2 linked regions of the Robertmurraya sp. FSL R5-0851 genome follow. The protein of the gene in region 1 interacts with the protein of each later gene in a pairwise test. Links are inferred from orthologs where the notes say so. Each region holds a gene or a part of one and is shown on either strand. Other genes may lie near its edges. The genes, in order: topA and MKX65_RS21920.

Region 1 (10,569 bases):
AACCCAGGCTGATAGAGCCGTTGTCCAAACGAAAAAAGCAGCCATTCCTAGTCCATTGACCTCATCTTATAGTGGAGTGGATATTAAAATATGATAAATGAAAAGCTAAAAAGAAAAGAAGCGGTTGCTCTAAGTTATGAAGCAACGAAAAATGACGCGCCAAAGGTGATTGCGAAAGGAAAAGGAATAGTAGCTGATAATATTCTCGAGAAGGCAAAAGAGAATAATATTCCAATCCAAGAAGATCCAACGCTAATTGAGTTACTAAGTAAATTAAATATAAATGACAGCATCCCAGAAGAGTTATATCAAGCAGTGGCTGAAGTGTTTGCATTTGTTTATCGTACAGATAAAGAAGTAGGTAAAAGGAAATCTTAAAATCTACTTCTTTTATTTTTTTATTTCTGAATAATTTAATATTTTGTGTGAAATAGTAGACAAGGTATGTGTTGTTATATAAAATGAAAGCGCAGTCTTGTTTTTTTAGATATAAAACGATCAAAGGGAAAAATGAATGCAGGCAGGATTGCAGGAAAAAGTGTAGAATATCTTTATTGCTGCAATAGCCAAAAGCAAGATTAGAAGGAGGATGGGAAATGAATATCCATGAGTACCAAGGAAAAGAAATCCTCAGAAAATACGGGGTTGCTGTTCCAAATGGGAAGGTAGCATTTACAGTTGAAGAAGCGGTGGAAGCTGCAAAGGAACTTGGAACACAAGTTTGTGTAGTAAAAGCCCAAATCCATGCAGGTGGACGTGGAAAAGCAGGTGGGGTTAAGGTTGCCAAAAACTTGGATGAAGTCCGTACATATGCGAGCGAAATTCTCGGAAAAACACTCATCACTCACCAAACGGGTCCTGAAGGAAAAGAAGTAAAGCGCCTTTTAATTGAAGAAGGCTGTGACATTAAGAAAGAGTACTATATTGGTTTAGTACTAGACCGTGCTACTTCACGTGTTGTATTAATGGCTTCAGAAGAAGGTGGGACAGAAATCGAGGAGGTAGCAGAAAAAACTCCTGAGAAAATCTTCAAAGAAGTAATTGACCCAGTTGTTGGTTTAACAGGCTACCAAGCTCGTCGTATTGCATTTAACATTAATATTCCAAAAGAATTAGTAAATAAAGCAGTGAAGTTTATGATGGGATTATATCAAGCGTTTGTTGAAAAAGATTGCTCGATCGCTGAAATTAACCCGCTTGTTGTAACAGGTGATGGAAATGTAATGGCGTTAGACGCAAAGCTAAACTTTGATTCAAATGCATTATATCGTCAAAAAGAAGTGTTAGAGTATCGTGACCTTGACGAGGAAGATGCAAAGGAAATTGAAGCATCGAAATACGACCTAAGCTATATTTCTTTAGATGGAAATATTGGCTGCATGGTAAATGGTGCTGGTCTTGCTATGGCTACAATGGACATTGTAAAGCATTACGGTGGAGACCCTGCAAACTTCCTTGATGTTGGGGGCGGAGCAACTGCAGAAAAAGTAACAGAAGCATTCAAAATCATCCTTTCTGATAAAAATGTAAAAGGTATTTTTGTAAATATCTTTGGCGGAATAATGAAGTGTGACGTTATTGCTACTGGTGTTGTAGAAGCTGCTAAGCAGGTTGGTCTAAACGTACCTTTAGTCGTTCGTTTGGAAGGAACAAATGTTGAGCTTGGTAAGAAGATTCTTGCTGAATCAGATATCAACATTATTGCTGCTGAATCTATGGCTGACGGCGCACAAAAAATCGTTTCATTAGTATAAGGAAGGGGAATTGATGTGAGCGTATTTATTAATAAAGATACTAAAGTGATAGTTCAAGGGATTACTGGTTCTACAGCCCTTTTCCATACAAAACAAATGTTAGAATATGGCACGCAAATTGTTGCTGGTGTAACACCTGGTAAAGGTGGGACAGAAGTAGAGGGTGTACCTGTATTTAACACGGTTGCAGATGCTGTAAAGGCTACTGGAGCGAATGCTTCTGTCATTTACGTACCTGCACCATTTGCGGCAGATGCTATTTTAGAAGCGGTTGATGCGGATCTTGATTTAGCGATTTGTATTACTGAGCATATTCCAGTATTAGATATGGTTAAAGTAAAACGCTACATGGAAGGGAAAAAGACTCGCCTAGTTGGTCCTAACTGCCCAGGTGTTATTACTCCTGATGAGTGTAAGATTGGTATTATGCCAGGTTATATTCATACAAAGGGCCATGTTGGCGTGGTATCACGTTCTGGAACCCTTACGTACGAAGCGGTTCATCAATTATCACAAGCAGGTATTGGCCAATCTACAGCAGTTGGAATTGGTGGAGATCCCGTTAACGGAACAAACTTCATCGATGTACTTAAAGCATTTAATGAAGACCCAGAAACGTACGCCGTTATTATGATCGGTGAAATTGGTGGTACGGCTGAAGAAGAAGCAGCAGAGTGGGTAAAAGCAAACATGACTAAGCCGGTAGTTGGTTTCATCGGTGGTCGTACTGCCCCTCCAGGAAAGCGTATGGGGCATGCTGGTGCGATTATTTCCGGTGGAAAAGGAACAGCTGACGAAAAGATTCGTGTGATGAATGAATGTGGAATCCAAGTAGCTGATACACCTTCAGTTATGGGAGAAACATTAATTAAAGTACTAAAAGAAAAAGATCTTTACGATCAATGTAAAACTCACTAAAAATTCAAATAGTCCCTCTTTTTAGAGGGGCTATTTGTGATATTATTAAAATACTATTCCTAAAGGAGGTTATCTATTTTGGAATCTTTTTCATTACGTTTGTGTCATTTGCTTCATTGTCGTGGAGCGGGCTGGAAAATGGTTTATCATATTTTAAAGCATGATCCCGAGCTTAAAGAGCTATATTCCCCAACTTTCCTCTACCAATTCCCTGAACTTCCATCATCTATCATTCAAACCTTATTCGAAGATCTTCATTCACCGGTTTTATTGGAACAAATCCGCCATTATCAACAAAATGATATTAAAATAATTACTTACTTTGACTCAGCTTATCCTGAATTATTAAAAGAAACGTATCAGCCGCCGTGGGTATTGTATGCAAAGGGGGACATTTCTTTGCTTGGGAAGCAAACCAAGCTTGCTGTGGTCGGTTCTAGACAGGCAACAGAGTATGGTAAAAGAGCCATTGATCGGTTGTTTCCACCACTGATTGAAAAGGGGGTTATTATCGTTAGCGGCTTAGCCTTAGGGGTTGATACGCTTGCTCATGAAGCTGCCATTCGACTAGGCGGGAAGACGATAGCGGTCATCGCTGGAGGTATCTACCATATTTACCCACAAACCAATCAAAAGCTTGCTCTAAATATTATGAAGCACCATCTTGTGATCTCCGAGTATCCTCCAAATACGACTCCTTCGCGCTGGCAATTTCCTATGAGAAATAGAATTATTAGTGGTGTTTCTAAAGGTACATTTATAATAGAAGCAAAAAGAAAGAGTGGCTCTTTAATCACAGCAAATTTTGCCGTTCATGAGGGTCGAGAGGTGTTTGCCCTCCCAGGAAATATTTTCAGTCAGCATTCGACAGGGACAAATGACTTAATTCAGCAGGGAGCGAAGCTTGTTAGAAGCCATGAAGATATACTCAATGAATTATTTTATGCATAATGTTTGTAATCCGGTTGAACATCACATATGATGACAAAAAGGTACGGAATAGGGAAATGTCATCGATTTACCATACTTTTTCACCAAATTTTAATATATTTTTATGAAAAAGGTTGAAATATCGCTCAAACTGTTATACATTTTGCAACAGACGTTCGAAAATAAAAATACAAATTTTAAAGTAAGCAAGCTGAAACCGTTTACGATATATTTGACAAGTTTCAATAAAAAGTTTAATAATAATGAATATTTACAATAAACATTCAATAAGTGAATTTTTATATAATCCCTCTTGAGGAGGACAATAGATGTCGGAGTTTTTAGTAATCGTTGAGTCACCTGCAAAGGCGAAGACGATAGAGAGATACTTAGGAAAAAAATATAAAGTTAAGGCGTCGATGGGACACGTACGTGATCTTCCAAAAAGTCAGATGGGAGTCGACGTTGATCATGAGTTCGAACCAAAGTATATTACTATACGCGGAAAAGGACCTGTTCTAAAGGAATTAAAAACAGCTGCAAAAAAAGCAAAGAAAATATATCTAGCGGCTGACCCGGATCGTGAAGGGGAAGCGATCGCTTGGCATCTTGCTCACACACTGGATGTGGATATCCACTCAGATTGTCGGGTAGTATTTAACGAAATTACGAAGGATGCGATTAAAGAGTCTTTTAAGCATCCTAGACCCATTAACATGGATTTAGTAGATGCCCAGCAAGCACGTAGAATTTTAGACCGTTTGGTTGGATACAATATTAGTCCGTTGTTTTGGAAAAAGGTGAAAAAAGGGCTGAGTGCTGGTCGAGTTCAATCCGTAGCTGTACGATTAATTATTGACCGAGAAAACGAAATTAAAGCGTTTATCCCTGAAGAATACTGGACGATAGAAGGCGAATTCTTAAAGGGGACAACGAGTTTTGAGGCTGATTTCTTCGGATTAGTAAATCAGCGTATGGAGCTAAAATCAGAAGATGAGGTAAAATCGATTTTAGCTAAAATGAAAGGCAACCAGTTTGAAGTAACCTCTGTGACCAAAAAAGAACGTAAAAGAAATCCAGCTGTTCCATTTACGACTTCTTCCCTTCAACAAGAGGCAGCTAGAAAATTAAACTTCCGAGCAAAAAAGACAATGATGCTAGCTCAACAGCTGTATGAAGGAATCAATTTAGGAAAAGAAGGAACCGTCGGGTTAATTACATACATGAGAACAGATTCAACTAGAATTTCTGAAGTAGCCCAAGCAGAAGCAAATCAGTATATTGAGTCAACTTACGGTGCCAACTTTTTACCTGAGGAAAAGCGTAAAGAAAAAAAAGGTGCGAACACACAAGATGCTCATGAAGCGATCAGACCAACGAGTACGCTACGTGATCCTTCTAGTATGAAAGAATTTCTGTCTAGAGATCAATTGAGACTATATAAGTTAATTTGGGAGCGTTTCGTATCTAGTCAAATGGCACCGGCTGTTATGGACACAATGAGTGTGGATTTGAAGAATGGAGAAGTAATTTTTAGAGCAACCGGATCCAAGGTGAAGTTTCCAGGTTTTATGAAGGTGTACGTTGAGGGGACAGATGATCAAACAGAGGACAAGAACAAAATGCTTCCGGATCTAAAGGAAGGCGATACAGTCCTCAAAAAGGACATCGAACCAAAACAACACTTTACCCAACCTCCTCCTAGGTATACGGAAGCTAGATTAGTTAAGACGTTGGAGGAACTGGGGATTGGTCGACCGTCGACATTTGCTCCAACACTAGATACCATCCAAAAACGTGGATATGTTACTCTTGATAATAAGCGATTCATTCCAACCGAACTTGGAGAAATTGTTCATGAACTCATGGTAGAATTCTTCCCAGATATCTTAGATGTCGAGTTTACCGCAAAAATGGAACAAGAATTAGATAATGTAGAAGAAGGAAAAACAAAATGGGTACGAATCATCGATGAGTTTTATCGAGGGTTTGAAAAACATTTAGAAAAGGCCGAAAAGGAAATGGAGCAGGTAGAAATTAAAGATGAGCCTGCTGGTGAGGATTGTGAGCAGTGTGGAAATGAGATGGTCTATAAAATGGGTCGCTATGGAAAGTTCATGGCATGCAGTAATTTCCCGGATTGTCGAAACACAAAAGCAATCGTAAAGGATATAGGTGTTAAATGCCCAAATTGTAAGACTGGAAATATTATAGAAAGAAAAAGTAAAAAGCGTCGAATTTTCTATGGCTGTGATACATTCCCAGAATGTGAATTCATTTCATGGGATAAACCGCTGCCTAGAAATTGCCCGAAATGTGAATCACTATTGATCGAGAAGAAGCTTAAAAAAGGTGTCCAAGTTCAATGCATTAGTTGTGACTACAAGGAAGAGCCACAAAGCTAAGGGTGAGCACTATGCTCACTCTTTTTATTGCGCTTGTCAGTGAAGACAAAATGCCTGAAACTTTTAAGTTTCTCAAACGTAGTGTAAAATGCAGATGGAATATGGAAAAGCTAATATCAAAAAAGATACATACGAGCTATTGGAGGTTCATAAAATGATAGATGCAACAGTGAATGTAATAGGAGCAGGTTTAGCTGGAAGTGAAGCCGCTTGGCAACTTGCAAAGAGGGGAATAAAGGTTCGCTTGTACGAAATGAGACCAGTGAAGCAAACTCCTGCGCATCACACAGATAAATTTGCTGAGTTAGTTTGCAGTAACTCCCTTCGCGCAAATAATTTAACAAATGCAGTTGGAGTCCTGAAGGAAGAAATGCGAAAGCTAGATTCTGTTATTATCGCTTCTGCAGATGCTTGTGCAGTTCCAGCAGGAGGTGCGCTTGCCGTGGATCGTCATGAGTTTGCTGCTCATGTAACAGATAAGGTGAAAAATCATCCCAATGTAACAGTGATCAATGAGGAAATAACAGAAATTCCAGAGGGGCTTACTGTTATTGCAACGGGACCTTTAACAAGTCCGGCGCTTTCAGCTAAGCTGCAAGAACTGACTGGCGAGGAATATTTATACTTTTATGACGCTGCAGCTCCTATCATTGAAAAAGATAGCATTGATATGGAGAAGGTGTATTTAAAATCCCGTTACGATAAAGGGGAGGCAGCATATTTAAACTGCCCTATGACCGAAGAAGAGTTTGATCGTTTTTACGAGGCACTTGTTTCAGCAGAAACGGTTCCATTGAAAGAGTTTGAAAAAGAAATTTTCTTTGAAGGATGTATGCCGATTGAGGTAATGGCTAGTCGCGGAAAGAAAACCATGCTTTTTGGTCCAATGAAGCCAGTTGGCCTTGAGGACCCAAAAACAGGAAAGCGTCCGTTTGCTGTAGTTCAGCTTAGACAGGATGATGCTGCAGGAACACTCTATAATATTGTTGGATTTCAGACACATTTGAAGTGGGGACCACAAAAGGAGGTTCTTCAATTAATCCCTGGATTAGAAAATGCTGAAATCGTAAGGTATGGTGTTATGCACAGAAATACCTTTATTAATTCACCTAAAGTACTCGAACCGACCTATCAATTCAAAAATCGTAAGGATTTATTCTTTGCTGGTCAAATGACAGGAGTAGAGGGCTATGTGGAGTCTGCAGCAAGTGGATTAGTTGCTGGGCTTAATGCAGCCAAACTTGTACAAGGAGAAGAGCTTGTTGTGTTTCCGGAAGAAACTGCGATCGGGAGTATGGCAAGATACATCACGAGTGCAAGCGCAAAGAATTTTCAGCCGATGAATGCGAACTTTGGTTTGTTCCCAGAGTTACCGACTAAAATCAGAGGAAAAAAGGAAAGAGCAGAGCATCATGCAAACCGAGCATTAGAAACAATTCAGAACTTTGTGAAAAATTTGTAAATTGCTTGCAAGGGTATGTGAAGTGTGATACGATTTAGGAGCCTTTGTGAGGTGACGAATATTGTCAGAAGATGTGAACGATTCAGCAAAGTTATTTTTTGAATATTTACAAATAGAAAGAAATTATTCACAATATACAATTGAGCATTATCAAGTGGATGTTAGGGATTTTACTCTTTTTATGAAGGAGCAATCGTTAGCTGATTATGCTAATGTCGAGTACTCCGATGTTAGGCTGTATTTAACGAAGCTTTTTGAGAAGAATCTAGCAAGAAAATCTGTGGCGAGAAAAATATCTAGTATGAGAAGCTTTTACCGGTTTTTATTACGAGATAATCTCGTTCAGAATAATCCTTTTGCACAAGTGATTATGCCAAAGCAAGAAAAGAGATTGCCCGATTTTTTTTATGAAGAGGAGCTTAAAGCATTATTTTTGAGTTGTGATGCTAATACCCCTGTCGGCCAAAGAGATCTTGCCTTGCTTGAAATTTTATATGCTACAGGAATGCGAGTTAGTGAATGTTGTCAGCTTCGATTAAAAGATATTGATTTATACATTGGAACGGTACTTGTTCATGGGAAAGGCCAAAAGGATCGATACATTCCATTTGGTAGCTTTGCTCAAGAAGCGATTGATACATATATCAACAATGGCAGAAAAGCACTTCTTGGAGAAAAGCATTCACATGATTCCTTGTTTGTTAACTTTCGTGGAGAACCACTTACAACAAACGGAGTGAGACATATTCTGGATCGAATGATAAAAAAATCATCTTTAAACGGGTCCATCCATCCGCATAAACTAAGGCATTCCTTTGCGACACATCTCCTTAATAACGGAGCAGATATGAGGAGTGTTCAAGAGTTGTTAGGGCATTCGTTTTTGTCTTCTACACAAATTTATTCACATGTTACAAATGATTACTTGCGAAAAACATATATGGCCCACCACCCCCGGGCTTAAGCTTTAGGAGGAATAATATGACGCAATTTCATGCAACAACTATTTTTGCTGTTCGTCATAATGGTCAATGTGCTATGTCTGGAGATGGTCAAGTAACCTTTGGCAATGCTGTTGTGATGAAACATACAGCTCGTAAGGTTAGAAAGTTATTTAACGGGAGGGTTTTAGCAGGATTTGCCGGATCTGTTGCGGATGCCTTTACTCTTTTTGAAATGTTTGAAAGTAAGTTAGAAGAGTATAATGGCAATCTACAACGAGCATCTGTTGAACTTGCAAAACAGTGGAGAAGCGATAAAGTTCTACGACGTCTTGAAGCCATGCTAATCGTAATGAACGATACGGATATGCTATTGGTTTCTGGTACAGGAGAGATTATTGAACCAGATGATGGAATCCTTGCGATTGGATCTGGTGGAAATTATGCACTATCTGCCGGAAGAGCATTAAAGAAGTATTCCGGAGAGCATCTAACGGCAAAGGAAATCGCAAAGGCTTCCCTTGAGATTGCCGCTGAAATTTGCGTATATACAAATCACAATATTATCGTTGAAGAGCTTTAGGAGGGATCGAATGGTCACTAAAGGGACAAATCTAACCCCACGTCAGATTGTTGAACGATTGGATCAGTATATCATTGGGCAGAAGGATGCAAAGAAAGCAGTAGCGGTTGCACTGAGAAACCGTTATCGACGTAGTTTGCTTGACGAAGGTTTAAGGGATGAAATCAGTCCTAAGAATATATTAATGATCGGACCTACGGGTGTCGGAAAGACAGAAATTGCTAGACGAATGGCAAAGCTTGTATCAGCTCCGTTTGTGAAGGTTGAAGCGACAAAGTTTACGGAAGTGGGCTACGTGGGCCGTGATGTTGAATCCATGGTAAGAGATCTCGTAGAAACCGCAGTTAGACTTGTAAAAGAAGAAAAAATGCAAAAAGTGAAAGAACGAGCAGAGGAAAATGCAAATAAACGACTAGTTGATTTGTTAGTACCTTCTGCGAAAAAAGCAACAGGCTATAAAAATCCTTTAGAGATGCTATTCGGTGGAGGTGGTGCACAGGAACAAGAACCAACACCTACTGAAGACATGAATATCGTTGAAAAAAGGAAGGTTGTTGCCGAAAAGCTTTCTAAAGGAGAGCTTGAAAATGAAATGGTTTCTGTTGAAGTAGAAGAACAGCAACCATCTATGTTTGATATGCTTCAAGGTTCAGGCATGGAGCAAATGGGAATGAATATGCAGGATGCTTTAAGTGGCTTAATGCCGAAGAAACGAAAAAAACGGAAGCTTTCGGTTCGCGATGCAAGAAAAGTGTTAACAAATGAGGAAGCCTCAAAGCTGATTGATATGGATGAAGTAACGTCTGAGGCTGTTTTCCGTGCTGAGCAAACAGGAATCATCTTCATTGATGAAATTGATAAAATTGCTAGCAAAAACGGAGGAGGATCATCTGCTGACGTTTCTCGAGAGGGCGTACAACGAGATATTCTTCCAGTTGTTGAAGGTTCGACTGTCGTTACGAAGTATGGATCAGTGAAGACAGACCATATTCTATTTATGGCAGCGGGAGCATTCCATATCGCGAAGCCGTCTGATTTAATACCGGAGCTTCAGGGACGTTTTCCAATTAGAGTAGAATTAACAAAATTAACGGTAGACGATTTTTATAAGATACTAATTGAACCTGATAATGCACTTATTAAGCAATATCAAGCATTGTTAGTGACGGAAGGTATAGAAATTGAATTTTCTGACGATGCTATTCGTAAGATTGCAGAAGTTGCTTATGATGTAAATCAAAATACGGATAACATTGGAGCAAGAAGATTGCATACCATTTTAGAAAAGCTTCTAGAGGACTTGTCTTTTGAAGCACCGGATATCACAATGGAAAAAATCACAATCACACCACAATACGTAGAAGAAAAGCTCGGAGCCATTTCGCGTAATAAAGACTTAAGTCAATTTATTTTGTAATTCATGAGTTTGATTCCCTCGTGTTGGGGGAATCAAACGTATATTATGTGACACATAACAGTTCAATACATATGCAGAATTCAGAGTAAGTGCTACTCAATGGTTTTAGCTAATTAGGAGGAAGAACAAATGGATTTACTGTCAAAAACAAGAAAGATT
Region 2 (5,959 bases), 2.7 Mb from region 1 along the record:
TTGTAAAGAGGGGAACACGGATTGTAATCGTGGAGTTAGTTCTAACACAACATCTGTACGTGGAGTAGCAATACACACTCGCTTACCACTAGCAAAAGCCACTTCAATTCCTTTAAAAAGAAGCTCAGTCTTCCCAGCACCACACACAGCCCAAACGAGCAACTCCTCATTATGAGAAATAGCCCCCACCACACGATCCGAAGCAACTTGTTGACCATCCGACAGCGACCCATTCCACTCAAGAGGAGTAGCAACTAACTCTGGCATCTCCCCACTCCATCCATATAAAGACGTGCACTCACTCACACGCCCCATCATAATACATGCACGACAATACACACACTTCTTCCAACACCGTGCACAAGGAAACTCAGCAAGTAACTCCTTATCACCATTGCCACACCGGTTACACTGCGCCCGACCTTTCTTATCAAACAAAATTCCTGGTCTTATAGAAATTAAAGGAGAATCAACCATCTCAAAGGGGATTTCTTCTCGAAGAAGCTGCTTACCAGCGAGGACATTTCGAAGGGAATCAACCAAATTCAAATTATCACCTCATTATCAAATTTTCAAAAAACGCCCGAAAACTAGAAACACCATTCCAGCAATCGCTGAAATGGTGCCAAATAATAAAAGATATAAGTTCAGTAAACCAAAAATTATTTCTTTACCCAACCAAGGCCCATTGAGCCCTCACCTAAATGCGTACCGATCACCGGTCCGAAGTAACTAATCACAAATTCAACGTTTGGAAGCTCAGCTTCAAGCTCTTTCTTCCATTCATTGGCTTCCTGCTCACGATTGGCGTGAATAATCACTGCACGATATTGCTCACCAGCTGAAGCTTCTGCCAACAGATCAACCATTCGACGCATCGCCTTTTTACGTGTACGAATTTTTTCAAAAGGAACAATTTTCTTGTCCTGAAAATGAAGAAGTGGCTTCACCTGCAACAAACTTCCGATCAAGGCTTGAGCACTTGATAGTCTACCTCCACGTTGGAGATGAGATAAATCATCCACCATAAAATAAGCGTATAACGTTTTCTTCATTTCTTCGAGTCGTGACATTATTTCCTCTGGACCCTTACCTTCTTGAGCCATTTGAGCTGCCTCTAGTACGTAAAATCCTTGAACCATGCAGCTAATTTCTGAATCGAATGCAAACACATCAATATTCTCTACCATTTCTCCAGCTGATACGGCCCCTTGGAAGGTGCCGCTGATCCCGCTTGATAGGTGGATGCTGACCACTGAATCGTAGTCTTTCGATAGTTGTTCGAATAGCTGAACAAACTCACCAACGGGTGGCTGTGACGTGGTTGGAAGCTCGCGATTCTTTACCTCTTCAAAAAAATCTGAGGCAGTGATCTCTATTTCTTCACGATACGTCTCAGTACCAAATATCACACTTAAAGGAATCATATGAATATCAAGCTTGTCACGCAGGTCTTTCGGGATGTACGCGGTACTATCCGTTACAACTGCCGTTTTCATATAAAAGTAACCACCTTTGTTTTTCTCTACTATATGTCTCACACATATTTTATATGAAAACTATACAAATTGCATTACCTACACCCTTATAGGGTAAATCTTAACTCGCATCCTTTAAGCCCCTACGAAGTATTTCTTCCAAAATGAGATCAACAAATCTCGTATCCAGGTTATAGTTTAATGCCTTGCTATATACGTTAACTAAATCCTCATCTGATAAAATACCCAAAGATGTATTAATGGAAAACACCTCCATTTATACTAGTTTAAGTAGTATTATAAGCAAAAACACCTATTTGTAAAATATTTTTCACTACTTTGTCAAAATTGGAAATGCTTCCAATTAAAAAAAAGAGGCATCCGTCTTTATTTTCAGACAGATGCCCCACCACTTATATTTTATCGTACCTCAACCCAGCCCTTTTTAATAGCTTCGACTACCGCTTGAGTACGATCGTTTACATTCATTTTTTGAAGAATATTACTCACATGGTTTTTAACCGTTTTTTCACTAATAAATAAAGCTTCACCGATTCCACGGTTACTCTTTCCGTCTGTTAACAACTGAAGAACTTCACACTCACGGCGCGTTAATAAATGAAGTGGACGACGAATTTCTGCCGCTCCCACATAACCTCCACCGCCTTCACCTGCTAATCGACGGTATTCTCTTACTAGATTATGTGTTACTTTCGGATGTAAATAAGAACCTCCATCAGCCACTACCTTTACCGCTTCTACCAATGCATCTGCATCCATTTCCTTTAACAGATAGCCACTAGCCCCTGTTTGAAGCGCATGTGTTACGTAGTTTTCGTCATCATGAATGGAAAGAATGATTACTTTTGATTCAGGAAATTTCTCAATCAGTTGACGAGTGGCTTCCACACCATTCACATCAGGCATATTAATATCCATAATAATTACGTCTGGTTGATACTCTTCTGCAATCGTAACAGCTTGGTTACCATCTTCCCCTTCAGCGACAACCTCAAACGTTTTTTCAAAATCTAATATTCTTTTGACACCTTCTCTAAATAATTGGTGGTCATCAATAATGGCAATCTTTGTAGTCATTTCTCTCAGCCTCCCTAAGCCTATTCAATAAATTAACTCTCTAATGGAACTTGAATAATGACAATTGTTCCTCGACCGACTTTTGAGTCGATGGAAAGCTGTCCTTGTAGAAGCTCCACTCTCTCTTTCATTCCTAATATTCCAAACGACTCTGGCTTGTCCAAATTCATATCAAAGCCCTTGCCGTCATCTTTTACTACTACTGAAATACTATTTCGTGTCAGCTCGAGTTTTACTTTTATTTCATGTGCTTCTGCGTGTTTGATGGCATTTTGAACAGATTCTTGAACCAATCGAAATAATGCCACTTCAAACTTGGCTGGTAACCTTTTTTCATTCCCCAAATTAACAAAACTAATTTTTGTATCACTATGATACTCTTCGATCGTTTGTAGGTATTTTTTGAGGGTAGGCACTAAGCCTAGGTCATCAAGTGCCATCGGACGAAGGTCATAGATAATTCTACGCACCTCATACAACGCATTTCGCACCATCTTTTTTAAATTTTTTATCTCACCCATGCCTGCTTGTTCCCCATGCTCACGGAAAACACGTTCAATTAAATCCGAGCGCATCATCACATTTGCCATCATTTGAGCAGGGCCATCATGGATTTCACGAGACACTCGTTTTCTCTCTTCTTCCTGAGCCTCTATAATACGCAAGCCAAACTCCTGCTTCTGCTTTGCGTCCTCTAATACTTCACCGACTTGCTTGAGATCACTCATCAGATAGTTCATCACGACGGAAATTTGAGAAACTAGATGTTCCGCTCGGTCAATCGTTTCCGTCAAACCATGTAAACGGCGTTCAATATCATCTCGTCGGTCACGAAGCTGCTTCTCCATTTGTCGCTTCATCGTCAGTTCCATTTGGAGCTGATGAGCTTTTTCATAAGCATCGCGAACCTCTGCCTCGGTATAGTCCTTGAAGTGCATGCTTACTTCAGACAATCTTTTACGAGCAAAACGCGATTGCGTTTCAAGCTTATCGCCATCATCAATCACTTCAATGACCATTCGCTTCACATCTTTTAGTTCATCTGCGAGTGATTCATAGTCCTTCCGGCACTGCTCTCCTATACGGAAAATCTCGTCCTTGCTCGTACCAACCGTCTCTATCATTTTCTCTAGGATAAAATCAAGCGTCTTTATATCAAATTTTTTCTTCAACATAATAATTCCTCCAAGGGTCCCATTTTCCCTTTCGGCTTTGATATTATTTTAGCTTGATTTAGATAAATATACTATCTCTTGATGGAGAAAAAACTGTCGAAACGTAAGAAAATCGTTAAAAAGAACGAGATTTTTTCGACGTTATATGTAATTTATCCTATATAAACTTAATTAACATCATTACTATTTTAATACCTAAGAACTAAAGTTATTATGCTGATATAGTAGAGATTGTGGATTTTTACTCACTGTCCCATTATAACACGTGAAAAAATTACATAGATTAAAGTTTGTTTACAAACTGTTTGAAGTTTGATGAAATATGTCACAAAGTTTTATACTATTACTAAGAAATTATTCATAGAAATCTTTACTAGAAAGGAGCTTATCCCATGCTCCCCTCATATCTAACCGTAAAAGACTACGGTGAACATGAAATTGTTATTGAAAAATCTCGATTTATCGCTCATATATCTCGTGCAGAAACAGAAGAAGAAGCAATAGAATTTATTCAAAGCATAAAAAAGAAGCACTGGAATGCGACGCACAACTGCTCAGCTTATCTAATCGGAGAACATGACCTTATTCAGAAAGCAAATGATGATGGTGAGCCATCCGGAACAGCTGGTGTACCGATTCTCGAGGTTTTAAAGAAAAGAAAACTAAAGGATACGGTTGTAGTGATTACCCGCTACTTTGGTGGAATAAAATTAGGAGCTGGCGGGCTAATCCGTGCATATGGTAAATCAACTTCAGAGGGCTTAAATGCCACTGGAATTGTTGAACGTAAGCTTATGAAGGTTGTTCATCTAAAAGTGGATTACACTTGGCTTGGAAAACTCGAAAATGAATTACGTGCCTCTGTATATGAAATAAAAGAGATTCACTATCTTGATGCAGTAGAATTTGAAGTATATGTTGAAGACGGATTGGTTGAAAGTTTCAACGATTGGATGGTAGAAATGACTAACGGGCAGGGGAAACTATCTACAGGGGAAACACTTTATCAAGAGACACTTATATAAAATTAAGAAGACCTCAGGAAATCATGCTCCTGAGGCCTTTATTTTATGCTTTATTCTTTTCATTAACTGGTCTAAAACCATTTAGGAAATTCAAGAGAGGTCGATACCCTTCTCCTACCAGACCAATTTTTTCAACGAATAATTCAATAGCTACAAGTATCGCTAAAAGAATAACAGTTGAACCCCAAAGCGTTGCCTGTGAAAATATAAAGGCCGCTAAACCAAACACTGCACTCATTGCATAAATGAGCAATACCGTTTGTCTATGTGTATATCCAAGCTTCAACAAACAGTGGTGTAAATGAGATTTATCTGGTGCAGACAATGGCTGCTTGTTCACTAAACGTCTAACAATCGCAAAGAGCGTGTCCGAAATTGGTACCCCTAAGATAATAACAGGGATGATTAACGATACGAAGGTAACTCCTTTAAATCCTAGTAGAGATAGAACAGAGATCATAAATCCTAAAAATAATGCCCCTGTATCTCCCATAAAGATTTTCGCTGGGTGAAAATTATAAACAAGGAATCCTAAGCTAGAAACAGCTAATAGTAAAGCCATAATCATTACATACGGATTTCCAAACGTATATGCCATTGCAGCGATAGAAAATAATGCAATGGTAGATACCCCTGCTGCTAACCCATCTAATCCATCAATTAAGTTGATTGCATTCGTAATCCCAATAATCCAAAACATTGTAATGGGGATACTAAGATAACCAAAGTCCAATTCCCCACCAAAAGGCAAGTTAATGAATTCGACTCTTATATCACCAACTACTACCACTACTAAAGCTGCTGCGACTTGCCCTAATAACTTTACTCTAGGTGAAATCTCTTTCACATCATCAAAGGCACCCGTTAAAATAATGATCAAGCTACCAAGTAGGATGGGTAGATGAATTCCACCATCAAGATTCAGCACATGTATTAAATAATTATCATTTGGCTGAATAATTAATACTCCAATTAGAAAGCTTATATAGATAGCAAGACCACCAAGGCGAGGCATGATTTTTTGATGGACTTTTCGTTGGTTAGGTTTATCAGTAGCTCCAATTAAGAAAGCAAGTTTTTTTATGATCGGTGTCAGGAGTATTGCTGCTAAGAAACAAATGATTAACGTAAGATACACAATATGCCCCTCCATGTTTTTATCATTATCTATTTAGTGAAAAAA

What was found.
Region 2: the proteins of topA (region 1) and MKX65_RS21920 interact in binary tests that used the Escherichia coli proteins (3 or more experiments, as listed by UniProt). The link is inferred for Robertmurraya sp. FSL R5-0851 from one-to-one orthologs.

What each region holds. Positions count from the first base shown.
Region 1 is NZ_JBBOOE010000001.1:1,568,298-1,578,866, forward strand. What follows is about bases 3,501-6,469. They hold topA (type I DNA topoisomerase), read left to right. Parts: upstream 3,501-3,931; coding sequence 3,932-6,007; downstream 6,008-6,469. Other genes in these bases: dprA (DNA-processing protein DprA), read left to right, coding at 3,501-3,623; trmFO (FADH(2)-oxidizing methylenetetrahydrofolate--tRNA-(uracil(54)-C(5))-methyltransferase TrmFO), read left to right, coding at 6,162-6,469. In the rest of the region: MKX65_RS08150 (hypothetical protein), read left to right, coding at 1-94; MKX65_RS08155 (FlhB-like flagellar biosynthesis protein), read left to right, coding at 91-378; sucC (ADP-forming succinate--CoA ligase subunit beta), read left to right, coding at 597-1,754; sucD (succinate--CoA ligase subunit alpha), read left to right, coding at 1,770-2,672; more of dprA, read left to right, coding at 2,751-3,500; more of trmFO, read left to right, coding at 6,470-7,469; tyrosine recombinase XerC, read left to right, coding at 7,531-8,433; ATP-dependent protease subunit HslV, read left to right, coding at 8,451-8,993; hslU (HslU--HslV peptidase ATPase subunit), read left to right, coding at 9,004-10,410; GTP-sensing pleiotropic transcriptional regulator CodY, read left to right, coding at 10,540-10,569. UniProt on the Escherichia coli protein: Releases the supercoiling and torsional tension of DNA, which is introduced during the DNA replication and transcription, by transiently cleaving and rejoining one strand of the DNA duplex.
Region 2 is NZ_JBBOOE010000001.1:4,272,332-4,278,290, forward strand. Bases 3,024-5,959 are described here. They hold MKX65_RS21920 (YigZ family protein), read left to right. Parts: upstream 3,024-4,143; coding sequence 4,144-4,776; downstream 4,777-5,959. Other genes in these bases: MKX65_RS21915 (sensor histidine kinase), read right to left, coding at 3,024-3,751; MKX65_RS21925 (glycosyltransferase family 4 protein), read right to left, coding at 4,820-5,917. Outside these bases: MKX65_RS21900 (DEAD/DEAH box helicase), read right to left, coding at 1-549; MKX65_RS21905 (DegV family protein), read right to left, coding at 663-1,499; sporulation histidine kinase inhibitor Sda, read right to left, coding at 1,600-1,755; MKX65_RS21910 (response regulator transcription factor), read right to left, coding at 1,899-2,576; more of MKX65_RS21915, read right to left, coding at 2,609-3,023.